2 regions of the Glutamicibacter sp. X7 genome follow, and region 2 is predicted to be linked to the other one. Evidence: predicted binding sites of a transcription regulator. Region 2 holds the regulator's gene; the other holds the start of a gene.

Region 1 (3,413 bases), 1.3 Mb from region 2:
TGGCCTGCAACGGGTTGTTCGGCGAGAAATCTGCCTGGTCGAAGAGCGTCTGCTGCGGGTTGTCCATACATTCAATTGTGCCTTTGCGCGCCGACAGGGTGTAGCTCACACGGCGTTTTGGGACGCCAATGGGTAGAATATCTGTGGCGTCCCGGCTGCACGCTGGGTCACCATGAACGAGTAGAAGCCCACAGGCGAGAGCAGAGGAATCGAGGTGAGCGTGGTGTCAGAGCAAGAGTTCTTAGCTGATTTCGTGATGAATCCGGACAGCGAATTAGACGAGCGCTCGCAACAGATTCTTTACATGGAGCGCCTGTGGTGGAAGTACGCCGGTGCCAAGGAACAGGCCATTACGCAGCAGTTTTCGATGTCCGCGACCCATTACTATCAGCTGCTCAACCAGCTGATCGACACGGACGCTGCGTTGGCCTATGACCCGATGCTGGTCAAGCGGTTGCGTAGACTACGAACTACGAGGCGACGCGTGGGCGGCGCCGTCGGACAGGGACGTTGAGTCACTCCCGCACACCGACCGCCGCCAGTTATCCATCGAACAAGGACGAGAATGACCAACTACCCGCGTGATGAGTTTGATCGCGTTCCGGAGTTCAACACCCGAGTGGGATCGCACCATGCCCATGGATGGGCGCAATCTGCTGCGGCAAAGTCCGCGGGCGGGTCGCTACGCTGGGTGATTATCGCCGCGGTGTCCGTGCTGATCATTGGAGCCATATCGTTCTTCGTCTTTAACCAGCAGCCTGCCTCGCCTACCGCTACGGAGCCGACCGCGACGACAACGGCAAGCGAGGAGACGAGTTCCTCGCCAACCCCGAGCGAAACCGAGGAGCCCTCGCCCAGCTTTAGCATCGACGACTCCGAAGTGCTCTACGGGCAGCGCGTGGGTATCTACAATGCGTCCGGGGTACGCGGATCGGCCGGAACTGCGCAAGAGCAGTTGCTCGAAGAGGGCTTCACGAATCTGCGCACCGGCGATTGGTCGCGACTGGAAACCGAATCCGCCGTTTACTACGCGTCTAACGCGTACGAGATGACTGCTCAGAAGACGGCGGCTGCGCTCGGTATTGAGGCGGTACTGCAAACCAGCAATATTCCCGACCGAATCTCGATCGTTATAGGTAGCGATGTGACCGAGGAACAGTAGCCTCGAATAAGTCTTCGCCTAGAGCCGACCGGCTTGCACTCGCACCGCGAGAGTGCCAATATTTGTATTAGCACTCGCGCGTCGAGACTGCTAATTCCGGTCGGTTTCCGGTTTAACCGTTTCCTTCCGGAAGCACGGTCACGTTGCGCCGAGGCGAATTACCTCAGATAGCGAGAGCTGGTTCGTCTCCGGTCCGATGCCGGAAACGGAACACTCGTCCGTCGCGGGCGCTGTCTGTCGGTTGAACTTTCGCATGATTGTCCCGAAAGGACCGTAAGCCACTATGGCCAAGATGATTGCATTTGACGAGGAAGCACGCCGCGGCCTCGAGCGCGGCCTGAACACCCTGGCCGACGCCGTGAAGGTTACCCTGGGCCCGCGTGGGCGCAACGTCGTACTTGAAAAGAAGTGGGGCGCACCGACCATCACCAACGACGGTGTCTCCATCGCCAAGGAGATCGAGCTCGAGGATGCCTACGAGAAGATCGGCGCCGAGCTGGTCAAGGAAGTAGCTAAGAAGACCGACGACGTCGCAGGTGACGGTACCACTACCGCAACCGTGCTGGCTCAGGCACTGGTCAAGGAAGGCCTGCGTAACGTTGCCGCAGGCGCCGACCCGATCGCACTGCGCCGCGGCATCGACAAGGCCGTTGAGGCCGTCACCGCCGAGCTGTTCACCGCTGCCAAGAAGATCGAGTCCAAGGAGCAGATCGCTGCTACCGCGTCGATCTCCGCTGGCGACACCGAAATTGGTGGTCTGATCGCTGAGGCTTTGGATAAGGTCGGCGAGCAGGGCGTTATCACCGTCGAGGAATCCAACACCTTCGGCCTCGAGCTTGAGCTCGCTGAGGGTATGCGTTTCGACAAGGGCTACATCTCGGCCTACTTCGTCACCGACGCGGAGCGCCAGGAAACCGTCCTGGAAGACCCTTACATCCTGATCGTCAACTCGAAGATCTCCAGCGTCAAGGACATGGTTTCGCTGCTGGAGAAGGTCATGCAGTCGAACAAGTCGCTGCTGATCATTGCCGAGGACGTCGAGGGCGAGGCTCTGGCAACCCTGATCCTGAACAAGATCCGTGGTCTGTTCAAGTCCGTCGCCGTCAAGGCTCCGGGCTTCGGCGATCGTCGCAAGGCCATGCTGACCGACATCGCTATTCTGACCGGTGGCCAGGTTGTTTCCGAGGAAATCGGCCTGTCGCTGGACAACGTCGGCCTTGAGGTCTTGGGTACCGCCCGTAAGGTGGTTATCACCAAGGACGAGACCACCATCGTGGAGGGCGGCGGCGACGCCGACGCCATCGAGGGTCGCAAGAGCCAGATCGCTGCCGAAATCAAGAACACCGATTCGGACTACGACCGCGAGAAGCTGCAGGAGCGCCACGCAAAGCTCTCCGGTGGTGTGGCCGTGCTGAAGGCCGGCGCCGCTACCGAGGTGGAGCTCAAGGAGCGCAAGCACCGCATCGAGGATGCCGTGCGTAACGCTAAGGCAGCCGTGGAAGAGGGCATCGTCGCCGGTGGTGGCGTGGCTCTGATCCAGGCTGGCGAAGCCGCCTTCGGCAAGCTCTCCCTCGAGGGTGACGAAGCCACCGGTGCGAACATCGTACGCGTGGGTATCGAAGCTCCGCTGAAGCAGATCGCCCTGAACGCTGGTCTCGAGCCGGGCGTCGTTGCTGACAAGGTCAAGGGTCTGCCTGCTGGCCACGGTCTGAACGCCGCCACCGGCGAGTACGTTGACCTGCTGGACGCTGGCGTCAACGACCCGGTGAAGGTTACCCGTTCGGCACTGCAGAACGCCGCCTCGATCGCTGGTCTGTTCCTGACCACCGAGGCGGTTGTGGCAGACAAGCCGGCTCCGGCTGGCGCTGCCGCTCCGGGCGGCGATGAGATGGGTGGCATGGGCGGAATGGGCGGCTTCTAAGCCTGACCCGTTTGGCTCAATAGGCCTCAAGGCGCGGGGTCGTATCCTTTGATGGATACGGCCCCGTGCCGTTTCATTTAACGCTCTGCTGTGGAGCTCAGTCCGCTATTCAGTCGTCGAATCTCGCGCTCGATATTGGCTCGAGCCGCGGACTCCCAACGTTTTTGGGCCTCTGGCGTGGCGTAGATTGCCGGACGTTGCAGAAAATCGTCGAGTATACGTAACCGCCCCTGAGCGAAGAGCACGGGGTCCAAGTGGGCGTATTCTTCGGCTATGGCAGCTACGTAGCGATCGTAGGCAGGTTGGGGACGGGCAAGAACCTCAAGATCC
Region 2 (3,413 bases):
TCCGTAATGGGTGACGGTATTCAAGATTTTCGACCAACCGATGCCGATGTCTTCGGCCGTCGCATGCGGCCAGCCGAAGCTGCGCAACACGCCGGTTTTCCAATCCGTGCCTTTGGGGATGACCGGCCACGCCGAAATTCCCAGCGTGGCGGGTTTGATCGCCTGCCAGACATCCACGTAGGGGTGGCCGAGAATTTTCACGTTTCCGGCCGCACCGGGCACCTTGAGTGCCTCTTGGACGATGCGTTGTTCTTTCGTGCCCTCGATCAGGTGATCAACCAGAATGCCCAGACGTCGCTGTGGCGATGGGGCGAACTCGGCGATCGCTCCAGCCAGGTCGTCGACGCCGTGCAGGGGCTCGACAACAATGCCTTCCACGCGCAGGTCATGGCCCCACACCTTTTCGACCAGTTCCGCATCGTGCTTACCCTCGACCCAGATGCGACTGGCGCGGGCAACACGGGCCTTATGCCCGGTGACCGCCACGGAACCGGAGGCAGAGATTTTCTTGCCCGAGCCGGCCGCTGTGCGCGGCTCGATTAGTTCAACCGGTTCGCCCTCGAGCAGAAATCCGAAGCCTGCGGGAAAGGAGCGAGTGCGGCCATGTCGATCTTCAAGCACGATGACGCGCATGCCGCCGGACTTTTCCGTGCGTATGACTTCACCGACCCATCCGCTGTCCACGTCTTCAAGCAGTAGGCCCTTGGCGACGGGCACTTGGCGGAGTTTTCGCGGCTGTGGCGCGCGCAGGTCTTGGGCGCCCCAGGGATAATTGGTCACGAACTGCCTTTCGCTGTGATCGAATACGCGGGAAATCCCATGCTAGCAAGCGTTGAACGTACTAGACTTGGCACTTGAAAGGTTCGAGTGCTAATTCGAGGCGAGGTGGTCCCATGAGTGAGTTGCGTAGGTTGGATGTGCTGCGCGCAATCGTCGAGGACTACGTGCAGTCCCGTGAGCCCGTCGGCTCTAAGGCGCTGCTAGATCGTCATAATCTCGGCGTCTCGGCGGCGACAATCCGCAATGACATGGCGGCCCTGGAAGAGGAGGGGCTGATCGCGGCCCCGCACACCTCTTCGGGGCGTATCCCTACCGAAAAGGGCTATCGGCGTTTCGTGGATCAGATCGAGGAGCTCAAGCCGCTCTCACGACCCGAACGCGACGCCATCAACAAGATTCTCGACGGTTCGCACGATCTCGACGATCTCTTGCGCAGCACCGTGCGCTTGCTCTCACAGTTGACCAATCAGGTCGCGATGATTCAGGTGCCGCATTACGACCTGGCACATTTGAAAAATCTGGAACTGGTGTGGCTGGGTGGATCCCAGGTGCTGATGGTACTTATCACCTCCGACGGCACCGTGGATCAGCGCATGCTGACGGTGGATCGGATGATTGGTGAAGAAGAGCTCCAACGTTCCAAAATCTGGCTGCTAACCCACTTTGCGGGGCGGCAAATTGCCGACTTGGCACAGGCTGAGTCCGTGCCCGTCCCGGCGGAACTAGACGCGGCTTTTCTCAACGAATTGGTCGACGGTATTTCGGCAATGGCCCTCGCCGCTGGCAAACAGCGTATTGTGATGGCCGGAACCGCGAATTTGGCCCGTTCGGGCAGAGACTTTCCTTTGAGCATTACTCCGGTTCTCGAAGCACTAGAGGAACAGGTTGTATTGCTGAAGCTATTTTCCGAGCTCGAAGCGGATTCACGTGGTGTGGCCGTAGCCATCGGCACCGAGAACCACTACGGCCAGCTACTGGATACCGCGGTCATCGCCACCACCTACAGTAACGATGCCCGCAATAAACTCGGCGTGCTGGGCCCGACGCGCATGAACTATCCCTCGTCGATGGCCGCAGTACGCGCTGTGGCGCGCTATCTTTCGCGTATTTTGACCGGCTAACCCTTGTTGGCCCCTACACTCAACGTATGACCCCTGCAGAAAGGATGCGGCTTCACCGTGAGCACGCACTATGAAACCCTTGGCGTGGCCAAGGACGCGACCGGACAGGAAATCAAGAGCGCGTACCGCAAACTTGCGCGCAAGCTGCACCCGGACGTGAACCCGTCTCAGGATGCCGCTGAGCAGTTCAAGCTGGTAACCCGCGCCTATGAGGTGCTCTCCGATGAGCAGAAGCGCGCCAACTACGACGCGACCGGCGACGAGAACGGCAACGGCCAGCAAGGCTTCGGCGGTGGCGGTTTCGGTGGCTTCGGGGATATCTTCGAGCAGTTCTTCGGAGGTGCCGGCGGCCAGCAGGGCCCGATGTCGCGTACCCAGCCAGGGCGTGACGCGCTGATCACCGTCACCATCGACCTGGAGGACGCGGTCAAGGGCACCGTGTACCCGCTGGAGATGGAATCGGCTGTCACCTGTAAGGTCTGCAACGGCTCCTGCTGCCGCGAAGGCACCAGCCCGGTGACCTGCTCGATCTGCCACGGCGCCGGTCAAGTGCAGCGCCCGGTGCGCTCCTTCTTGGGTCAGATGATGACCGTCGAAACCTGTGCCGCCTGCCGCGGCTACGGCACCACCATCCCGGATCCCTGCGTGGAGTGCAACGGCGAGGGCCGCGTGCGCGAGCATGTGTCCAAGCAACTGAACATTCCGGCCGGTGTGGCCTCGGGTACCCGCATCCAGCTCCGTGGTCAGGGCGAGGCAGGCCCGGGCGGTGGCCCGAACGGCAACCTGTTCGTGGAAATTGACGTGCGTCGCCACAAGATCTTCGAACGCGACCACAACGACCTGCACGCCAAGATGAGCCTGCCGATGACCGCCGCGGCCCTGGGCTGCGAGCTGAAGCTGGAAACCTTCGACGGCGAACAGACCGTGAACGTCGAAGCCGGCGCGCAGGACGGGGACACCGTCACGTTGCCCGGCTTGGGTGTGCCACGGCTTCGCGGCGGCAAGCGCGGCGACATCGTCGTGCACCTGCAGGTGGTGACCCCCACCAAGCTCGACGCCGCCCAGCGCGACCTGCTCGAACAGCTGGCTAAGCTCCGCGGTGAGGAGATGACCGCCGGTCAGGTCGAACAGTCCGGCGGCATGTTTGCCCGCCTGCGCGACAAGCTCCACCAGCGCTAACGGCTAGCCAATGAGTAACCAGAGCTTCACCATCGACCCCGAGCAGGCCAGTGGTGCCGCAGTGGGCGATACCCTTGAGCTCACCGGGGCCGAGGCCCACCATGCGGCCACGGTCAAGCGGGCCGCGCCCGGCGAGCAGCTCGATCTGCTCGACGGGCGCGGTACCCGGCTGACCGTGAGCGTGCTCGAGGTCGGGCGTGAGCTCCTGAGCGTCCGTGTGGAGCAGGTGGAGCGTGAACCTGCACCGGCGATCCCGATTTCGCTGACGCAGGCGCTGGCCAAGTCGGACCGCGACCTGCAGGCAGTCGAAGCCGCCGTCGAATTGGGGATCAG

Evidence for each region. Region 2 encodes HrcA, which represses chaperone genes, less so after heat shock. Its sites were predicted from a motif close to TTNGCACTCGNNNNNNNCGAGTGCNAA; they were not measured.
Region 1: a site for HrcA is predicted at 1,230-1,256, ahead of groL (chaperonin GroEL). Genes of this name have one in related genera too.

The regions. Positions count from the first base shown of each region.
Region 1 covers NZ_CM142678.1:594,704-598,116, forward strand. The annotation lists gene ACYU0X_RS03045 (uracil-DNA glycosylase) at 1-67, opposite strand, end outside; gene ACYU0X_RS03050 (DUF3263 domain-containing protein) at 257-514, shown strand; gene ACYU0X_RS03055 (LytR C-terminal domain-containing protein) at 566-1,162, shown strand; gene groL (chaperonin GroEL) at 1,446-3,083, shown strand; gene ACYU0X_RS03065 (DUF4031 domain-containing protein) at 3,161-3,413, opposite strand, start outside.
Region 2 covers NZ_CM142678.1:1,855,474-1,858,886, reverse strand. The annotation lists gene ACYU0X_RS08980 (DUF3097 domain-containing protein) at 1-780, opposite strand, end outside; gene hrcA (heat-inducible transcriptional repressor HrcA) at 894-1,901, shown strand; gene dnaJ (molecular chaperone DnaJ) at 1,959-3,080, shown strand; gene ACYU0X_RS08965 (16S rRNA (uracil(1498)-N(3))-methyltransferase) at 3,091-3,413, shown strand, end outside.